4 regions of the Exiguobacterium sp. Helios genome follow, and region 1 is predicted to be linked to each of the others. Evidence: riboswitches for the same ligand, from Rfam matches in the RefSeq annotation. Region 1 holds a riboswitch; each other region holds the start of a gene.

Region 1 (5,250 bases):
ATTCGCCCCTTCGTTTTTCCCGGTATAAATCAGCTGACAACTTTTTTCGTCGAGCCGCTTCAACGTAAAGGTCATCTCGAGCTTAAAGATTTTGGCAAGCGTAAATCCAATCGTATTTTGTTTGAAATCCGGTTGATTTGTATAGGCAAAATCCGTCACGATATATGTCTCGAGGCGATTCCCCTGCATATACGTTTGCCGGTATGTCGAACCGACGACACCCGGTTTCCGTTCGATCACATCGTGCTGGACGACACCTGGAATCAGGCGTTGTAACCGATCGTGATCAAAGATATGCCAGGCTTCCTCGATTGGAACATCCAGTCTCTTTTCTTCATGCCACGTTACCATCCCAACACCTCCTTTTACTGAAAAATACCCTGATGTGTGCAGTTCTAACTTCAGACTACACACATGCAGGGTATTTGGCTTATTTTAATCGGTCCGTGATGATTATTTTACAGTCTGACGTTCAAGGGCCGCACCGAGGAACTTCGCCAGTTCGAGCATGCCGAACTTACCGGCAGCTGCTTCCGCGTCTGAATTGTAATTCGTATTCGTATTGACGTCATACGTATAGATTGTTCCATCCGCATCCTTGATGAACTCGATGCCGGCGACCGCGATCTGGTTCGCTTGCAGGAAGGCTTCATACTTTTGAATGATCGGATCATTAAATCCGTCGACGACTTTAAACTTCATCGGTGTTTGTGGGGCATCTTCCCCGACCGGGCAGAACAAGTCGTCAATGACACAGGCATCTGCCGGGCACAGTTCAAATCCTTCTGATGTGTCGACCTGGACAGCATAAACAAACTTCCCGCCGACGAACTCACAGCGCGTGATGTACGGTTCCGGTGCCTGGATATATTCTTGAATCAGCGTGATCCCGTCGACCGGTTCATCAAACGTTGGTCCATCAAGATATGTCTCAAGTGCTTCGATCGAATGGAACAACTGGACACCAAGTCCTTTTCCGGCACGGTTGTGTTTCGTGATAAACGAGGACACGCCGATGTTTTTCGCCGCTTCGACGATTTGATCACGCCCGACGGCAGCTGTCGTTTTCGGAACCCGGATACCGGCTTTTCGAAGGGCCGTATACTGATTGATTTTACTCACTTCAAGACGCAAGGCACGTGTTCCGTTAAAGACAGTCCGGTCGTGTTCCTCTAGCCACGCGAGTACCCCTTCCGTCAGTTCCGGGGCGTAGCGGTGCCCGCGCGTATGCGACGACGCACTCATCCGGCTGTAGAAGACGCCTTCTGGCGGGACTTCATCAAGCGGGACCTGTCCTTCATCGAGATGCCACTGTTCATACGGCAACTCCAGTTCCTCGAGTCGTTTAATTAAATGGTCCGTCCATTCCTGGTTTTCGTGTAAGATATGAATTTTTGTCATTTGGTTTGACCTACCTTTCGTTTTTCTTCGACAAGCGGCATGACGTCGCGCGCGAAGCGTTCCATTTCTTCCAGTTGTGGTGAAAATTGAAGTAATAATAAGGAGACACCCACCTGCTCAAACGCAAGAATCCGTTCGGCAATCTGTTCCGGTGTTCCAATCAAATCAGGACGGAGTCCGCGGTTCGAGACCGAATAATCGTTCCGTTTTACCTGCTGTTCGAGTTGTGATTTGCTGACGAAGTCGTCGTACCCGGCGTATCCGGCACTGTCTTCCTTGACGTCCGTAATTCGTTGCCATTCTTGAATAGCCTCTTCTTCCGTATCGCGGCAGATGATATAAGCAGCCAATCCAAAACTTTCAAGCGGCGGTTGCCCTGTCGCTTGTCGGCGCGCCTTCATATCCTCAATCTTAACGGACACTTCTTCCACTGTTCCGCCGTGCATGACATAAGCGTCACAATGATTGACGATGGTTTGTTTGCCGGCTTCACTTTCCCCGCCTGCGTACAACTTGATGCCCGGTCGTTGAACCGGCTTCGGATGCAGTTGCGTCTTCTCGAGCGTATAGTAGTTCCCGTCGAAGCTGTACGGCGAAGCATCTGCCCATAATCCTTTCATGATCGTGACAAACTCTTCCGTCCGCGCGTAGCGTTCGTCGTGAGCTGTGAAGATCCCGTTGTATTGCCGCGCTTCTTCTTCCCACCAGGCAGAGACGACGTTTAACGTAAAGCGCCCGTGGCTAAGTTGATCGATGTTTGCTGCCATCTTCGCGGTCGTCGCCGGATTATGGAACCCCGGACGGACCGCTGTCATGATTTCCAGTCGTTCCGTCGTCGCGGCAATCGCCGCTGCCGTCGTCCAGGCTTCAAGACTTGGTGCTTCAAGTCCTTTGATGTCATTTAAGTTCAATTCCGCAATCAAGGTCGTTGAAAACCCGATTTGTTCAGCCGTTTGTGCGACCTGTTTCGCATAATCGAATGTCGCCGGCATCTGTTCGTCCTCGACATTCCGTAACCATCCGCCAAAAATCGGTAACCAAAATCCATACTCCATCCGTCATATCCCCCTTGTAAAAAAAAGTCGCTCTTCTCGAAAATCGAAAAGAGCGACGGATTAATCATGTCTGCTCTTATCTGTAAAGGAAAAGATTCCTTTAGGAAGTAGCACCTTCCGCTGCTAGCGGGGTTGCTGAAGTGTCTTCGGGCCATTCCCTCGACTTCTCTTGATAAGAATTATTGGAATTATCGTACACTTTTTAGCAGAGTAAAGCAATCATTAAACCTTGTTTTCCAATCGGAATTAAAAAGATATTCAAAAAAAGGACGAGAGCTAAGCTCTCATCCTCCTCGTCTTAATATGGGGCAACAAACGTCGATTGTTCGACGGGTGCTTCTTCGCCGCGGATCCGATCATAGAATTTTGCAAGCGTGACGCTGACGTAAGGAATAATCCACAAGAATCCGATTCCGATCGTAATCAATCCAAGGAAAAACCAGCCGATGAACGATAGAATCAACAGGAAAGCTTCCATTTTGTGTCCATCCATCATTTGACGTGACCGGGTGATTGCTTCCAATACACCAATCGAAGGTTCATCCCGCAAAATGTAGTAAGTTAACATATACGAAAATGATTTGATAATGGCCGGTACAACCAATAACAATGCCCATAGGAACAAGAATACAAATTGGACGATTGAAAGCAGGACAACTTTTATGAAATATTTATAGGGCTCAAATAAATCACTGATTTTTGTTTGTTCTCCCCGTGCGATAGAAAGTGAGAACCAGACCCATCCTGCACCAAGTGGGAGTAATAAGATCGTTGCAATCAATCCGAGGAAGTCAATCGTCTGGAAAGGTTCGTCATAATCAGACGACAGTAGTTCCGGAATGACTTGCAGAATTGCGAATAATAAAAACATCAAGACCGTAAAGCCCCAACGACCGCTTAATGCTTCCTTTGCTGATTTTTTTAATTGTGATGACATGAATATGATCCTCCTCAAAATAAGTTCTATCTCTATTTACGGCTCATGAAGAGAGGAGTTTCACCTTTTTTCAGGATTTTCCTGTTTTTAACTGATTTAAGCGTGCTTTTTCAAGTTGGCGCTGGCATGCCGTATACAACGAACGTCGTCCGTCGAGCCGCTCCATCGCAAACGGAATATCATGTTTCTTCGCCTGCGCGATGACGTGTGCTGAAGCCGCATGGGATACACGGCTCGTGATGACGACAATCGCATCGGTCTTTTTCGCGAGACTGGCAATCTTCTTCGCTGATTGGGCATCACCCGACAGATGGATCAACTCGATACCTGTTTTTTCGAAAAATGTCCGATAGACCGGTGCTTGCTGTTCATTGCCGACGATGACCAGCCGCATGCTTTCAAATGGTGCAAAATCAAGTGGTTCCTTATCGAGGAAGTCGATGGGCTGCCCCGGTACGGACGTCGTGACGAGTGGTGTCAACGGTCGGGATTTCTTTTCACGAATCCGGCGCGTTTTCTGTTCCTGTTTTACTTTCGATTTTCGTTTCATTTGCTTCAGATAGCATCCCGACTTTTTGACGGCTGATTCGTGAGTCGGTTCAACTGACGAAGGCCCTGGTGCTGTTGGATCGTTTGACGTCTCTAACAGTTGTACTGTCGGCTCTTGATATTGGAACGCATATTTCCAGGCAATCGTCAGTGTTTCAGGACGACCTTTCCACATGACGAGATCGACGAGCTGTCCTTCTTTCAGATGGAAGAAGCGCATGTCTTCAAGTGGTGTCGCATAGTAAAAAGGTTTTCCCGTCTCATCCTTTAATGCTCCTTCGACCGTCGATTCAATGATACCGTGATTTTTAACGATACATTTTTCAAAAACGATTCGTTCCGACAGTGGCTTCATCCGGTCAGTCGCGACAACAGCCATCACTTCAAGTGTCGTCCGGCGGGAGTCCTGATGTACGACTTGGACACGGATTTCCATTCCATGTTCGAGATTCCATTGCCGGATTTCTGTTTCCGAGATATGACTGTTCGGCCATTCCCGTAAAGAACCATCTTTTAATTCACGGACAAACGTATAGGCGTAACGTTGTTCGATGACAGGATTGATCTGTGCTGGAGGAATGACAGATTGTTCGAATGTGACGTCTTCTTCTGTTTCGTTCCACGTGAAGTCCAACTTTTCAGAAGGTGTATAGTAACGCGACATCTGCACCCATTCATCGATTCCCCGGATTTCCTCGAGCAGTAAATCCCATTCTTCCGCCGTTTCGACTACTTGCATTTTACCGGCGACCAACGCCTTCGCCCGTTCCACGATTTGTTGCATCATCTTCAACAACCCCTTTGCTTTTTTTCAACTATAGCAAGGGACTTTCGTGTAGGTTGGTCAAAAAAAGACCGGGTTATTTTTTTGATAAGGTTATGATTTGATTTCGATTGACGGATCACCGAGCCGGTATTTTTCGACGGAAACAATCAAAATCGTGATGATGACAAGTAAAAACCAGGACGATAATTTCCCGAAGTCGACCAGCTCCCATCCATCCTGCTGATTCGGATACACCCAACCCTTAAAAAAGGTCACGATATTTTCCGCCAGCCAGATAAACCAGGCAATCAGACCAAACGAAAGAACGAGCGGCATCCGGTAGACAGTCTCATCCAGACGAAAATAGACCCAGGACTTATAAAAGATGAGAGCGACAATCCCCATCAAAATCCAACGAAAATCAAACAACCAATGATGGGTAAAAAAGTTAGCGTACACGAGCAGACCAGTCGCTAAAGCAAACAGCGGCCGGGGAAACTGTGTAATGCGGAGATCAAAACGACGAAATGCCTGACAGATGT
Region 2 (5,250 bases), 140 kb from region 1:
CAGGATCCCCGTTTCCATAAAGATTCGATTCCGAATCTTCCGGGGAAAGAAACGCTCGAGGCGTGGCAGGATGAAGACCGGAAAGAAAAAGCCATTTAATATGAGAAGGATCAGAGTCATCTGGTCCTTTTTTTATTGGTAGAGATTTTGATAATCGTCATTAAAGCGATGTGAAAATGGGAATACTAAAAAAAACGACCGGAAAGGAGGGGGAGGATGGAAAACGTACATTATGTTCGAGTCGCGGATGCCGTTTGGGATTCGTTTGGAGATGATCCCCACATCATCATGGACTGGATTTTGTTTATCCATGAAACACAACCCGATCATGAGCAATTATTCGCACTCGAAGAGACGACCCCACTGTATCAGTTGATGAGCCAAATCGATATCTTCATTGACCAGGAAACCCACTATAATTTGGGACGGGCGATTGTCGGGGAAGAACTAATCGTCAATGAGGAGCATGCGGCAATCGTCGGCATCCTTCCCTTACCGCTACTCATCATTTCGTCGGAGGTCATGCGTAATTTTGATCGACGGGCACTGGAAGTGATTTATCAGGAGGCCGGCCGGCAAGGTGAATTCGATGAGGTTTGGGAACAATTCGGGAATCTACGCGCCTATTTTCACCAGGCGGAAGAAGCGCAGGATACGATTCTCGTCTATTATGTATAGGGCTTTCCTTGTACAACTCCATTATATAAGGACATAGAAAAAGAGAGGGGGATGTGACATCCGCCTCTCTTTCCTGTATGTGTAAAGTCAGTGCTTAAAAGTCGATTTCGTCTGGATCCGGTCCGAGACGAACATCCGTTGCCAAACGATCAATCTTCTCGAGATCATCTGCGTCCAGTTGGAAGTCAAAGACGTCAAAGTTTTCCGCAATGCGTTCAGGTGTGACCGATTTCGGAAGCGCGACAATACCGTTATCCAAATGCCAGCGCAAGACGACTTGTGAAGGAGATTTACCGTGTTTTTCGGCAATTTCCTTGAAGTCGTTGATTTCGAGGAATTTCCCTTGCATGAGCGGGCTCCACGCTTCAACTTGAATGCTATGGTCCTGTAAATATTCATGCAGTTCGTGTTGCGGAAGTTGCGGATGAAGTTCGACCTGATTGATCATCGGTGTCATTAATCCTTCTTCAGCAAGTGTATCGAGGTGATGTTCTTTGAAGTTCGACACACCGATGGCTTTAATTTTCCCGGCTTCGTAAAGTTCAACCATCGCTTTCCATGCTTCGATATATCCTTCAACCGGCCAGTGGATCAGATAGAGATCAAGGTAATCGGTCTCGAGACGTTCAAGTGACTCGGCGAAAGCTTCTTTAGTGCGTCCGGCACGAATATCATCGTTCCATACTTTAGACGTTAAGAAGAGATCTTCACGGTTCACGCCGCTTTCTTTAATTCCTTTGGCGACACCACGTTCGTTTTTGTAAACGGCAGCCGTATCAATATGACGGTAACCGACACGAATGGCTTCTGCGACGGCAGCCGGTGCTTCCGTCTCTTCATCGACTTGCCAGACACCGAATCCGATTTGTGGAATTGTGACACCATTTGAAAGTTTTGCGTATTGCATGTGTATACTCCTCCTTTAATGAAACGAGAATATGGAATTGCTCGTTTAGTTTAGCATGAACAAGCAAGAACGTCCGTTTCAACGCTCAAGGGAGGAAAAAGCCGGTTAGAAAGCGAAAAGAGGAGGGTAAATCTATAAAGGAAACGAGGTGTATTTTATGAAACGATCTGTTAAAAACGTACCAAAAGGTGTTTGGGCCGGCCTTGCAGCCCTGTTAGGGACACAAGCGACATGTTTGTTCCTTGGTGCACGGAAGACAGGACGGAATCCGTGGATCTGGGGAGGCGCAGGACTGATTCAGTTCCCGCTTCCGGCGATTGCGTATTTTATTCTCAACCGCCAAGACCAGAAAAAATAAGTCAAAACAAGACCTATCGCAAAAGCGACGGGTCTTGTATTTTTTACGAAACATTTTTTTTACGCACATCAGCTGTTTTTCGACGCGGGAAGCCGAAGACGATGGCAAGAGATCCGCAAACGAAAAGCAGGAACGGATAAAACAGATAGGGAATCAGTTCCGGGGAAGCCGTTTTCGTTAATTCCGCTGCAATCAGCAACTGGGCTCCGTACGGGATGATTCCTTGGATACCGCACGAGAAGATATCGAGGATACTGGCGGATTTCTTCCGATCAATATCATACGTATCGGCGATTTCCGCAGCGAGTGGTCCGGCGACAAGAATCGAAATCGTATTGTTCGCTGTCGCGAGATTCGTTGCACTGACGAGTGCCGCCATACTGAATTCCGCGCCGCGGCGTTGTGAGATTTTCCGCGTCAGGATTTCTTTCAGATAAGCAATCCCGCCGTTAAAGGTGATCAGGCTGACGAGTCCGCCCATTAATAACGTCAAGATCGAAATTTCTGCCATCCCCATCAATCCTTCAGACATCGACAGGACGAAGCCGCTTAAGCCGAAGCTTCCGTCCATCATACCGATGATACCCGTCAAAACGGTTCCGCCGACTAAGACGAGGATGACGTTGACACCAAACAAGGCGAGGACGATGACAGACAGATACGGAATCAATTTATAAAACTCAAACGCTTTTGCTTCGACGACGTCTCCTGTACCTGAGACGAAAGCCAAGATGATGACCGTCAGGATTGCTGCCGGCAAGACGATCATGAAGTTGGTTCTGAATTTGTCGCGCATATTGGTTTTTTGCGTCCGGACTGCTGCGATCGTTGTATCGGAAATGAATGACAGGTTATCACCGAACATTGCACCGCCGACGACAGCTGCCGCGGCAATCGCAACATTGACACCTGTTGCTTCATGAATTCCGAGAGCAATCGGGGCAAGTGCGGCAATCGTACCGGTCGAAGTCCCCATCGCCATCGAGATGAAAGCAGCGATGATAAACAATCCACTCATTAAAAGAGAAGGCGGTAAAAATGTCAGCGACGCGTTGACGGTCGCTTCGATGGCGCCAATCGCATCGGCCGTTCCGGAAAAGGCACCGGCAAGTAAGAAAATAAAGACCATGATCATGATGTCCGGATTTCCGGCACCCGTTGCAATCCGTTCCACGGTTTGATTGATGCTGCCTTTCGTTGTGACCGCCGCAAAAATCAAGGCAATCAAAGCCGCAATCAGAATCGGGAATTTGTAGAAATCATCGTAAAAAATACCGGCACCGATAAAAAGAACTAAAAAGACAAGTAACGGTAGAAGTGCCCATTTGTTCGGTATAATCGTCTCGTTCATAAAACCACTCCTTTTCTACAAATACAAAAAAAGACTCCTTCGCAAGAAAGAAGGAGGTCTTTACTGAAAAAGACGCTCTTCTTATCTCTCAAGCCGCAGCTTGCTGGATTTGGCACAGTACGATTTAATCGTCCGCTGCCGAAACATCATCGGGCCAGTCCCTCCGTCTCTCGCGATAAAAAGAAGTCATTTAATTGTCTGAAATACGTTTTCTACCGTAACGTATCTTTTACTGCATGTCAACACTACTTCACTGAAGTGCTTGTTTGAGCGTCGTCACATTTTCATTCATCAAGTCAAAATACGAGGCATTCTGCTGTTCTTTCGTGACGGACTCCAGGTTGTGGATCGTAATCGCTTCGGCTCCGATTTCCTGTTGGATGACGCGGGCGACTTTAGGAGAAACCGTCTCCTCGAAAGCGATATACTTCAAGTCATGCAATTTGGCTTCTTTGACGAGAGCGGCCAGTTGCTTTTGGGAAGGCTCGTCCGACGGAGAGATGCCGGCAATCGGCAATTGCGAGAAACCGTATCGTTCGGCTAAATATCCGTAAGCGGCATGCGTGACGAGCAATTCTTTTTTCGAGCCCTTATCGACAGCCTGTTGCAGATTTTGATCGAGCTCATCTGCCTGCGTATCAAATTCAGCCAGGTTTTTTTCAAACGTCGCTTTTTTATCCGGTACTTCTTTTGCCAGTGCCGTCGAAATCGATTGGGCCATCATTTTGGCATTGTTCGGATCGAGCCAGACATGGGGATCGTATTTGCCGTGATCATGTTCTTCTTCCGCGTGTTCGTCAGCATGATCATCGTGTCCTTCATGTTCGTGAAGCGTGGCGTTGGCTTCGAGTAAGTCGATTCCTGTGCTTGTCTCGACGAAACGGACATCATTGCCTTTCAGACTGGCTTTGATTTTTTTCGAGTACGGTTCAAGCGTCGTACCGGTTAAGAGGAACAGATCGCCTTGTGCGATTTCTGTCAGTTGTTTAGACGTCGGCTCGTACGAGTGCGGATCGGCACCGGGAGGGACAATCATCTTGACGTCGATATCTGTTCCGCCAATTTCCTTGGCGATTGCCGCAGTAGCGAATGTCGATGTATACACCCGAAGCTTTTCAACGGTCGCATCTTGATTGGATTCGGAAGAACCGCAGGCAGCAAGAAAAGCAGCGCTGGCAAAGGCGACCGTGAAAGCTGAAAGTAATTTTTTCATATGAATAAACCCTCCAAAAATTATTAAAACGTAATTATTCCGATTTGAACCTTTTCACTATAACGAATCCAAAACGAAGCGTCAAGTATAAGTCGGGGAAGACGTTCGGCTTCTAAATAAATCGGGTAGATGACTAATAAGAGATCAGAAATCGAGAGTAAGCTTTGGAGGTGATGAGGTGAAACGGGAAACTGCTTGGCTGATGGGAGGGGCGGCAATTTTAACGACAGCCGCAGCCGGAGCGAGCATCTGGAACAACTATGGTGCTTTATTACGATGGACGGAACCGGCGCTTCCACTGTCGGAAGTCCAACTCGCACCCCGGACGATTTTGTTTAAAACCGTCAATCAGAAAGAACTGAAGTTGGATTTATATTATCCGCCGGGTGATGGTCCTTTCCCGGTCGCGATTTATGCGCACGGGGGAGCCTTCGTCAGAGGGAACCGGGATGACGTCTTTTGTTTTACGCCAATCGTGGAGCGTTTCCTGGAACTCGGCATCGCCGTTTGCAGTATCGATTATCGCTTGTTTGAGGACGGCAGTTATTTTCCGGATAATCTGGAAGACGTTCGGGATGCACTTTGTTTCTTAAATCAGGAAGCGAACGATTTACGGATTATGCGGGGACGCATGGTGTTGTGGGGAGACTCAGCCGGTGCCGCGTTAATGCTGACGACGGCACTTGCCCCGATGGAATTCATCGGCGAACAAACAGCCGAATGCCTCCTGTTGATCAGTGGTG
Region 3 (5,250 bases), 670 kb from region 1:
TCTGTTGCGTCATCATGGGGCAGAGCTGTTTGATCTGATTGATTTGATTAAAATTGATATCGAAGCCATCAACCCACGCGAACAAAGTGCAATCTTACATATTTTAAAGCGGAATTATCCGCATATGCGCTTTTTGGCAGAACGGGTCGAAACACATGAAGATCATACGCGAAGCCTTGAGATGGGATATGACTGGTTTCAAGGATACTTTTATGCCAAACCGATGCTGATGAAAGGGAAGGCGGTTCCTCCGCAAGTACCTGTCCTGTTGAAGATGCTGAAGTGGTTGGATACAGACGATCATTATGAGGACGTCGTCGATGAAATCGAAGGAAATCCTTACATCAGTGTACAAGTACTGCAATTAATCAATTCTCCGGGAATCGGTCTTCGGAACACCGTCAGTTCCGTCCGACAAGCGATTTCCTTACTTGGATTTTCGCAATTAAAGAGCTGGATTTCGTTAATCGTTTTGCGTGAAATGAAACTCGCAAGTCCGTACAGGTGGTCGGATGAATTGTTACGTTCATCTTTGCATTGTGCAAAGCTGTGTGAACTGTTTGCGACGGAAACGAAGACCTTGAAAGCAGAGAGCGCTTATATGATTGGATTACTGTCTCATATTGATGCATTACTCTCAGTCGATATTGATGAAATCATTGATCAGCTTCCGATTGAACCGGCTTTGAAAAACGTCTTACAAGGTGATGATCATCCGTTTCGGGATTGCCTGCTCCTTGCGATCAGCGCAGACCGGGGAGAGTTCGAACGGTTCGAGATGCTGAGCAATCGATTCGGGATTGCGAAGCACCGCGCTTATGAATTATTAAAAGAAAGCCAAGTTTGGCTTTCTCAAAAAGAGCTTCATTTACAAGATAAGACAGATTCAATCGTCTAACATAAAAGGTTGAGCATCCGTTAAGGAGCTCAACCTTTTTGGTATCATCAATCATTTTTAAACGCGGGGACCGGCTGCTTTGATGGCATCCGTCGCACTTTCGAAACGTGCAAAGTTCTGCGTGAACTTTTGCGCGAGTGCAGTCGCTTGTTGTTCGTAAACAGATGAATCCGCCCATACCTTGACCGGATTGAGTAAATCAGTCGGAACACCGGGTACTTCAATCGGCATATGCAGACCGAAAATCGGATGTTCTTCTGTCGGGATGTCTGCGAGCAGGCCGTTGACGGCTGCATTGACCATCGTCCGTGTATACGAAAGTTTCATCCGGCTGCCGGTACCATAAGCCCCACCGGTCCAACCGGTGTTGACGAGATAAACGGTGACGCCGTGGCGATCAATCAGTTCCCCGAGCATCGTCGCATATTTTTCTGGAATCAACGGCAGGAACGGGGAACCGAAGCAGGTCGAAAACGTTGCTTCCGGTTCCGTGACACCACGCTCTGTGCCGGCAAGTTTAGATGTATAACCTGACAAGAAGTGATACATCGCTTGTTCTTTTGTCAGTTTACTGATCGGAGGCAGTACACCGTAAGCATCTGCTGTCAGGAAGACAATCGTTTTCGGATGACCGGCGCGTGACGGGATGGCGATATTCTCGATTGCTGTGATCGGGTAAGCCGCACGCGTATTTTCCGTCAGTGAGGTATCATCATAATCCGGAATCCGGGTGTCGTCGAGGACGACGTTTTCAAGAACGGTTCCGAAGCGGATGGCGTCAAAGATTTGTGGTTCTTTTTCGCGTGACAAGTTGACCGTTTTCGCATAGCAGCCACCTTCGATGTTGAAGACACCGTCATGGGACCAACCGTGTTCATCGTCGCCGATCAATTGACGGCTCTCATCTGCAGACAGTGTGGTCTTACCAGTCCCGGATAGTCCGAAGAATAACGCGACATCCCCTTCGTGTCCAACGTTAGCGGAACAGTGCATCGACAACACTTCTTGTTGTGGTAAGAGATAGTTCATGACCGAGAAAATTGATTTTTTAATTTCTCCGGCGTACTCTGTACCACCGATCAAGACAATACGGTGTTCGAAAGACATCGCGATGAATGTCTCCGAGTTTGTCCCGTCGACCGCCGGATCCGCTTTAAAATGTGGTGCGTAGACGACCGTAAATGGTTCAAAGGCCGCAACCGTAGGATATTCGCGTAAGAATAGCTGTTTCGCAAACAAATTATGCCAAGCATATTCGGTTACGACGCGCACTGGAAGGGTGAAATGCGTATCGGCACCAGCAGCAGCTTCTGTGTAGTAAAGTTGATCTGCTTCGTTCATATAACGAAGAACTTTTTGTAACAGTTGCTCGAATTTGTCCGATTCCATTGGTTGATTGACATGACCCCAATCGATATGCATCTCACACGATTGATCACGGACGATGAACTTGTCTTTCGGTGAACGACCTGTAAATTTCCCCGTTTCTACAGACAAAGCACCATTTTCTGCAAGAACTCCTTCTTTGTTGCGAATCGCATGTTCGACTAGTTCAGCAACGGACAGTTGTTTGAACACATGCTCCTTCTTGAGTAGCTCTTCGATATTCAGGACCGTCATCGGCATCCTGACCCCACCTTTCCCCTACGTTGGTTTTAGCTCTACTATTAGTGTGGCACATTTATTATATATGACATACTAATGATAGGGCAATCATTTTCCTGCGCTGATTTCTATTTATCTGGAAACGCTTTCAGCATTAACAGTTTAACATCTCTTCCGAAATTTTTCGACTAGAAATTAAAACGTTGCTTGACAGAGTGAGCACAAGTTTATATCATGTAATTCGTAACGGATACTCTTATTCTGAGCAGGTGGAGGGAACAAGGCCCGAAGAAACCCGGCAACCGTCTTATATTAATTTCATCATTAATGTAGGAAAAGGTGCTCTCCTGAAGCGAAGTAAACACTTCGAACGATAAGAGGGTAAAGGAAGAACGCACAACCTTTCCCTGACCATTTTTGGACATGGAAAGGTTTTTTTCATTTTACCGTCCCACTCAACTAGGGGAAATGAGTACACCGTCAAATTCTTTTTTGGGAGGGTCAAACATGACAAACCTTAATCGCCGACTATTTACGTCGGAATCAGTAACTGAAGGTCACCCGGATAAAATCTGTGACCAGATTTCGGATTCAATTTTGGATGCAATTCTTGCAGCCGATCCAAACGCACGTGTTGCGGCAGAAACTTCTGTCACGACAGGACTCGTATTAGTAGCTGGAGAAATCACGACATCAACTTACGTGGATATCCCGAAAGTCGTTCGTGAAACTATTCGTGAAATCGGCTATACACGCGCTAAATACGGTTTCGATGCAGACACTTGTGCTGTATTGACATCAATCGATGAGCAGTCAGCAGACATCGCTCTCGGTGTGGACCAAGCGCTTGAAGCACGCGAAGGAAACATGTCCGATGAAGAAATCGATGCGATCGGAGCAGGAGACCAAGGTCTGATGTTCGGTTATGCAACGAAAGAAACACCGGAACTCATGCCACTTCCAATCTCGCTTTCACACAAACTGGCTCGTCGTTTGGCAGAGGTCCGCAAAACGGGGCAACTCGATTACCTCCGTCCGGATGGTAAAACGCAAGTTACGGTTGAATACAACGAGAACAATGAACCTGTTCGCGTCGATACAATCGTCATCTCGACACAACATGCAGAAGAAGTGACGCTTGAGCAAATTCAAGCTGATCTGAAAGAACATGTCATCGCACCGGTCATCCCGGCAGAGTACATCGATGCAGACACAAAATTCTTCATCAACCCGACTGGTCGTTTCGTCATCGGCGGACCACAAGGAGATGCAGGGTTGACAGGTCGTAAAATCATCGTTGATACGTATGGCGGATATGCACGTCACGGCGGTGGAGCGTTCTCTGGTAAAGATCCAACGAAAGTCGACCGTTCAGCTGCTTACGCAGCACGTTATGTCGCGAAAAACCTGGTTGCATCTGGTCTTGCGGACAAAGCAGAAGTTCAACTTGCTTACGCAATCGGTGTGGCGCACCCGGTTTCAATCGCAGTCGATACGTTCGGTACAGGAAAACTTCCTGAAGCGCAACTAGTTGAATTAATCGCAGAAAACTTTGATCTCCGTCCTGCAGGGATCATCAAGATGCTTGATCTCCGCCGTCCGATTTATCGTCAGACAGCAGCTTATGGTCACTTCGGTCGTACAGACATCGAATTACCATGGGAGCAAACAGATAAAGCCGCTACTCTTGAAGAGCAGGCAAAACGTTTCGCATAATCCTGAGTTCAGAAACTCCCTTTTAAGGGTGTTTCTGAACTTTTTTTGTTTCTCCGGAACTTTGCAGGGAAACGACTGAAATTTCTAGAAAAGGGTAAAAGAACATGAGCCTGTAAAAGGAAAAGGGGGATTTCGGTATGGAGATACGCGAAGCAGTTCCGGCTGATGCAGCACGCATTCATGATATTGCGCTCACGTCCTGGATGGACACATATGAGGAAATCTATTCAGAGCGTTCGAAAGCCCATTTCGTACAAGAAGCGTACCCGCAGGAAGAAGTGGTCCGAGCAATCCGGACAGCGGAAGAAGCACGTGGAGAATACTTCAATGTCGGACTGATCGACGGGGAAATCGTCGGTTTTATCCACGCCATCGATGTGGATGGAACGTGGGAAATCGTCCGGCTGTATGTCTTGCCGAAATACCAGCAAAACGGAATCGGACGCCGGCTGATCCGCGAACTGGAATTGCAAGGGGCGTCTCCGATTGAAGTGTATGTTGAATCCCGAAACTATAAAGCCCGTCACTTTTTGACTTCATACGGATTTAAGGAAATCAGCGAGACGACAGAGGAAGTCTTCGGACAGGTGGAACCTGTGACGCGACTACAACGTATATATTAAAGAAACGGAATCCGACTTAAGGCGGTTTGGCTGAAGTCGGATTTGTTGCATACTAAACAGATATCGAATGAAGAGGTGAGTTTGTGGTAGAACAACCAACCGGAGTGATCGTTCTTGTATATCCACTCCAATTACGTGCCCGGCCAAGTGAAGCACTGATTCGTGTCTTAGAGCACGAATATGAGGTCCTCTTGGTCGACGCACCCCGTCGTGTATCGTTTGAAGAACATCAACAGTTATTAAAAGAAGCACTACGCGAAGCCGGTAAGCGGAAATTACCGATTCATATCATTGCCTGCAGTATGGGAGCGCTTGTCGTCAACCGACTGCTTCAAGAATATGAGTTGCCGATGGCGAGCCTGACGTTTATCTCGCCGTTATTTGATTGGCACAATTCCAAGCAATTGG
Region 4 (5,250 bases), 530 kb from region 1:
AACACTTTCATCAGCGTGGATTTACCGGCTCCGTTCGCTCCGACAAGCGCATGGATTTCCCCACGGCCCACGGAAAAATCAACATCGTCCAGCGCCTTGACGCCGGGGAATTCGATTGAAATTCCCTGCATCTCCAGTCGTTTTTCCTTCACCGGACGGGTCATTTCCCGTCATTCGCTTTCCGCAGTTTTTCCATCCACGGTTCATTGAACTTTTCGGACGTACTCCAGCCTTTGATGATCGTATCGAGATTGTACATCGTCGTATCGACTTTCAGTGCTTTTTGTTCGACCAGTTTAGCGTCTAGGTCAAAAGTGTCCGGTGTGTTTTCCCCGGCCAGCTTTTTCGCCAGCAGACGCATATCCGTCTGTCCGATCAAATGCGGATCGACGGCACTCGTCGACACCCAGTTACTGCCCTTTTCACGCATCAGATTGATGTCCTGGTTCGAAACGTCGATTGAAATCAACGGAATCTCCTGACGTTTGTTATCCTTTAAGGATTTATAGGCTCCTTTGGCGACTTCATCCCAAGCACCCCAGACGGCATCGATACTTCCTTTCGGATATTTGGCGAGAATCGCGTTCATCTTCGCCGCAATATCGCCTTGGACATCCTGGAAGTTCGTTGGTCCGACTGTTTCAAGCGTTTTAATTTTTCCGTCTGCTTCGTATGTCTTGTAGATTTCCTGACGGCGGTCAAGCGGGGCAAATCCCGGACCGAACCACAGTTTGATGACCCGGACCGGCTGATCGTCTTTGACTTTCGTTACTTCATCGAGTGAAAGCTGTGCCAGTTTATGATCATCCTGGAACGTTTCCGTGATGCCTTTTAACGTCTGGTCCTTTTTCTTTGTCACTGTATCGAACGTCACGACTTTGATTCCTTTGTCGATTGCCGGTTTGATCATGTCGTAGGCATAATCCTCTTTTCCGTGCGAGATGATCAGTCCGTCATAATCCTGTTGGACGGCTTGGGCGACGAGTTCCTTGAATTTGACGTCATTGCCTTCCGAGATGAACGTGTTAACCTGAAAACCGAGCGCTTCCCCTTCCGAACGAGCTCCGTCCAAAAACTGTTTCGTATGGTCATCGGATGCCAGATTGCGGATAACGGCAATTTTGACGTCTCCCTGGACACTTTCCGGTACACCACTGATTTTTTTCGTCGGTGTCGCTTCGCTATTGGCGCAAGCAGCCAGCAAGACCGCCGGTGCAAGTACCGCAAATGCTAATTTTTTCATTTCGATCTCCCCAGTCTGTTTAACGTATTTGTTGTCCGATTGTCTGCTCGATCGTTTCGACGGACGGATGCTTGATGACTCCCAGTTCCGTAATGATTGCCGTGATCAATTCGTGCGGTGTCACGTCAAACGCCGGATTAAAGACGGCCACACCGGCCGGCGCCGTTGCTTTCCCTGCGAATTGCGTCACTTCACGGGCATCGCGTTCTTCAATCTCAATCTCGTCTCCCGACAAGCTCGTCAAATCAAAGGTCGAAAGGGGTGCCGCGACATAAAACGGAATCCCGAAAGCACGGGCCAGTAACGCCAGTTGAAACGTCCCGATTTTATTCGCGGTATCCCCGTTTCGGGTAATCCGGTCGGCACCGACGATGATGGCGGTGATGTTTTTTTCTTTGATGGTATGGGCGACCATATTATCGGTAATCAAGGTCACGTCAATACCGGCCCGTTGCAGTTCCCATGTCGTCAGACGCGCTCCCTGCAGTAACGGCCGCGTTTCCGATGCATAAACGGAGAGCAGAATTTCCTGTTCTTTCGCGAGATAAAACGGGGCAAGTGCCGTCCCGTAAGCCGCTGTCGCAATCGATCCGGCATTACAAATCGTCAGAACCCGGTCACCGGACTCAAATAATTCCAATGCGTGGATCCCGATTTGCCGGGATGTCTTGGCATCCGTTTCATACAGTTCGAGCGCCTTTTGTTCCAACCGTTTTGGTAACTCGGCAAGCGCCGTACTCGAGACAATAATTTGATTCAGCTCATCAAGCACGTTCCGCAAATTGACCGCCGTCGGCCGGGTTGCGAGCAATTGGGCCGACACCGTCAACAGTTCCTGTTTCGCTTCAGAAAGTGACCCTGTCGTCCGGCGGAATGCTTCCTGCACAAGGATGAAGCCGCCGAACAGGCTGATGGCCGGGGCACCGCGGACACGTAATTGTTTGATGGCGTCAATCGCTTGCGCCAAGTCATGGATAACCTCGTATCGTTCTTCTTCCGGGAGCCGGGTCTGATCCAAAATCGTCACCGTCCCGTTGTCATAGATGATGCTTTGGACGAATTGGCTCATCGGCTGAGTTCCTCCGTCAAATCGAAGTTCCGTAAATCGGTGAACGTCTTGCATTCGGTCCGGCGTTTGATCAATGCCACTCCAAGACGTAACGCATGACGTTTCCGCTCAAGTCGTTCCCCCGCGTCCGTGATGTTCTCGAGGTCCGCAACCGGTGCCAATCCAATCGTCCGCCGGATCAACTCACAACCGGCAAAGCCCAGTGCGTCCTGTAAAATCGTACTGAGGACATCGTCGACAAGTCCGCCCGCCGAACGGAACGGCTCTACCGCTTCGCGTTCCCATAATGCTTTGAACGTCGACGCAAAGGTCAGCCAAAACGTATCGATATCCTTCACCCGTCCATCCCGTAACTCGGCATAGTTTGGATACGCGGCAAAGCAGAGATGGGCGATGAATTGTCCGACATCAAAACCAAACGGTCCGTAAAAGGCGAACTCGGGATCGATGACTTTCGTTTCATCGGCTGAAGCAAAAATACTTCCGGTATGTAAGTCACCGTGCAATAATGCATCACCTTTTGTGATGAACAGTGTTTCCAGTTTCGCGACTTCGCGTTTCAGTTCTGCATCCTGCCATAACCGAACCGCTTCCGCTTCGAGGCCTGCTTCAATCGCATTCGTTTCCGCATCATAAAACGGGTCTGTGAAGATCAATTTTTCCGTGATATCACAGAGATCCGGATTGTAGTAGTTCCGCGCCACTTGTTTTTTCGCGACCGGTCCAAGCGCAAAATCCGACGTATAAAACAGTGTCCGCGCCAGGTACGAACCGATGTGTTCCGCGAGTAACGGATACTTTTCCCCTTCGAGCAAGCCGGTCCGGGCGATCGTTAAATGCGACAAATCCTCCATCACCGTAAACGCTTCTTCCTTGCTCGCATGGTAGACGTGCGGAACGAAAGGAACAGCGACTTTTGCGAATTCTTTTAAGGCCGATTGTTCAATCCAGGCCCGTTCGAGCGACAGCGGCCAGCTTTCCCCGACGACTTTCGCATATGGCAACGCCTGCTTTAAAATCAGCCGTTTTTCTCCTTCCTGAATCCGGAAAACGAGATTTAAATTCCCGTCCCCGATCTCTTCTGCCGTCACCGGTTCATTGCCGATTAATCCGAGTGTCCGGACCCGTTCAATCGCGTCCTGTACTGTAAATGCTTGGTATCCCATTCTGGTTTCCTCCTTGTTGATCACACGAAAAAACGCCTCTTTTCGTCAAAGAAAAGAGGCGCGGCAGAATACTCCGTCCTCTTATCTCTCAGACGAATGTCTGTTGGATGTAGCACCGTGCCGGATGGTCGGTTGCTGCGGCGTCTTCGGGCCAATTCCCTCTGCCAACTCACGATAAGAGTCATATGTAGTTGTCATGTGATTTGATGTTGATTTGAATACTACGTGCGTTGCTGGCCGTCTGTCAATTCCAATTTTTAGTGAAACGGATTCAAAAACGGAACCGTCTATAGAAGAAGTATTTTCAAAAAAATAAATTTTCAAAATATAGTTTGACAAGTGATGGATCTCATGTAAAAATTGCAATTAGATTTCACAATTTCATCCAATTCTTATCAAGAGCAGACGGAGGGACGAGCCCTACGATGTCGCAGCAACCGACCACTTGGCACGGTGCTAATTCTTGCAGCTAATACGCTGACAGATAAGAGTCCACGCGCAATTTTTCATGGTCTCTTGTCATTGACGAGGGACCATTTTTGTATTTTTCAATAAGGGAGAGACGATTCATATGGCGTACATTACCGCAACATACCAACTCGGAACGACCGATCAGTTGCCGAAACGGGCAGAGCAAATCGCGCTCGGTCTGACGGTCGGTTCATGGACCGATTTAAATCACTTGGAACAACAACAACTGGAATCCTTTAAAGGACAGGTCGTCCATACAGAAGAACATGACGGCAAAGGTTACATTACGATCCGTTATCCGGAACACAACGTCTCACGGGACTTTTCCGCTATCTTAACGACGGTCTTCGGTAAACTGTCGCTCGATGGACAAATCAAGTTAACCGACTTACAGCTTCCCCCGTCATTCACGAACGACTTTCCCGGTGCCAAATTCGGGATTGAAGGAGTCCGTCAATTGATTCAGGTCCATGACCGTCCCCTGTTGATGAGCATATTTAAAGGAGTCATCGGACGGGACCTCGTCTTTTTACGGGAACAACTCGAAGCACAGCTCGCGGGCGGCATCGATCTCGTTAAAGATGATGAGATTCTATACGACAATCCGTTGACGCCGGCACTCGACCGGGCACGGATCGGACGGGAAGTCCTCGACGCCCATTATGAACGCACCGGCAAACGGGCGCTTTATGCGATTACGTTAAGCGGTCCCGTCTTCGGCTTGAAGGAACAGGCAAAACGCCTGATTGAAGCAGGTGCCACGGCCTTCCTGCTCAACACGTTTACATACGGACTCGATGTCCTGCGCGAGTTGGCTGCCGATGCGGACATTTCCGTCCCGATTTTTAATCACCCGGCCTTAAGCGGTGCCTTGATCGCAAGTCCTGAATACGGTATTTCGGCTCCTGTTCTGCTTGGAACGTTACCCCGACTGGCCGGTGCTGACTTGACATTGTTCCCGTCTCCCTATGGTAACGTTGCACTCGCCAAAGATTTGGCCCGCGGGATCGCCGTTGAAGCGACGCGAATCGGAGAAACGAAGACGATTCTGCCGGTTCCGTCCGCCGGCATCCATCCCGGCCTCGTCGCTCAGCTCGTCCGTGATTTCGGTACCGATTCGGTCATCAATGCCGGAGGCGGCGTTCACGGTCATCCGCAAGGGGCAGCGGCCGGTGTCCTTGCATTCCGTCAGGCGCTCGACGCCGCACTGACCGGAGAATCGCTGACAAGTGCCGCAACGCGGCAGGAAGAATTACGGGTCGCCCTTGACGCCTGGGGGATCACGAAATGACGACTCGGAT

Evidence for each region. Region 1 has a riboswitch for S-adenosylmethionine ahead of HNY42_RS00845 (LLM class flavin-dependent oxidoreductase). Riboswitches for the same ligand answer to the same signal wherever they lie in the genome.
Region 2: linked by a shared signal. The riboswitch ahead of HNY42_RS00165 (Na+/H+ antiporter NhaC family protein) and the one ahead of HNY42_RS00845 (LLM class flavin-dependent oxidoreductase) in region 1 are both predicted to bind S-adenosylmethionine.
Region 3: linked by a shared signal. The riboswitch ahead of metK (methionine adenosyltransferase) and the one ahead of HNY42_RS00845 (LLM class flavin-dependent oxidoreductase) in region 1 are both predicted to bind S-adenosylmethionine.
Region 4: linked by a shared signal. The riboswitch ahead of mtnK (S-methyl-5-thioribose kinase) and the one ahead of HNY42_RS00845 (LLM class flavin-dependent oxidoreductase) in region 1 are both predicted to bind S-adenosylmethionine.

The regions. Positions count from the first base shown of each region.
Region 1 is NZ_CP053557.1:156,895-162,144, forward strand. Features, by position in the region: gene HNY42_RS00835 (SRPBCC family protein) at 1-351, opposite strand, end outside; gene HNY42_RS00840 (ATP-grasp domain-containing protein) at 454-1,401, opposite strand; gene HNY42_RS00845 (LLM class flavin-dependent oxidoreductase) at 1,398-2,456, opposite strand; SAM riboswitch class I at 2,530-2,635, opposite strand; gene HNY42_RS00850 (DUF975 family protein) at 2,755-3,393, opposite strand; gene HNY42_RS00855 (DUF2325 domain-containing protein) at 3,464-4,729, opposite strand; gene HNY42_RS00860 (DUF817 domain-containing protein) at 4,820-5,250, opposite strand, start outside.
Region 2 is NZ_CP053557.1:18,676-23,925, reverse strand. Features, by position in the region: gene HNY42_RS00185 (alanine/glycine:cation symporter family protein) at 1-99, shown strand, start outside; gene HNY42_RS00180 (hypothetical protein) at 217-678, shown strand; gene HNY42_RS00175 (aldo/keto reductase) at 773-1,585, opposite strand; gene HNY42_RS00170 (hypothetical protein) at 1,743-1,943, shown strand; gene HNY42_RS00165 (Na+/H+ antiporter NhaC family protein) at 1,987-3,294, opposite strand; SAM riboswitch class I at 3,373-3,476, opposite strand; gene HNY42_RS00160 (metal ABC transporter solute-binding protein, Zn/Mn family) at 3,545-4,507, opposite strand; gene HNY42_RS00155 (alpha/beta hydrolase) at 4,686-5,250, shown strand, end outside.
Region 3 is NZ_CP053557.1:2,532,377-2,537,626, reverse strand. Features, by position in the region: gene HNY42_RS13180 (EAL and HDOD domain-containing protein) at 1-898, shown strand, start outside; gene pckA (phosphoenolpyruvate carboxykinase (ATP)) at 956-2,524, opposite strand; SAM riboswitch class I at 2,757-2,883, shown strand; gene metK (methionine adenosyltransferase) at 3,011-4,219, shown strand; gene HNY42_RS13165 (GNAT family N-acetyltransferase) at 4,357-4,842, shown strand; gene HNY42_RS13160 (alpha/beta fold hydrolase) at 4,926-5,250, shown strand, end outside.
Region 4 is NZ_CP053557.1:689,881-695,130, reverse strand. Features, by position in the region: gene HNY42_RS03670 (sugar ABC transporter ATP-binding protein) at 1-164, opposite strand, end outside; gene HNY42_RS03665 (sugar ABC transporter substrate-binding protein) at 161-1,243, opposite strand; gene mtnA (S-methyl-5-thioribose-1-phosphate isomerase) at 1,263-2,312, opposite strand; gene mtnK (S-methyl-5-thioribose kinase) at 2,309-3,478, opposite strand; SAM riboswitch class I at 3,557-3,659, opposite strand; SAM riboswitch class I at 3,868-3,969, shown strand; gene HNY42_RS03650 (2,3-diketo-5-methylthiopentyl-1-phosphate enolase) at 4,050-5,240, shown strand; gene HNY42_RS03645 (2-hydroxy-3-keto-5-methylthiopentenyl-1-phosphate phosphatase) at 5,237-5,250, shown strand, end outside.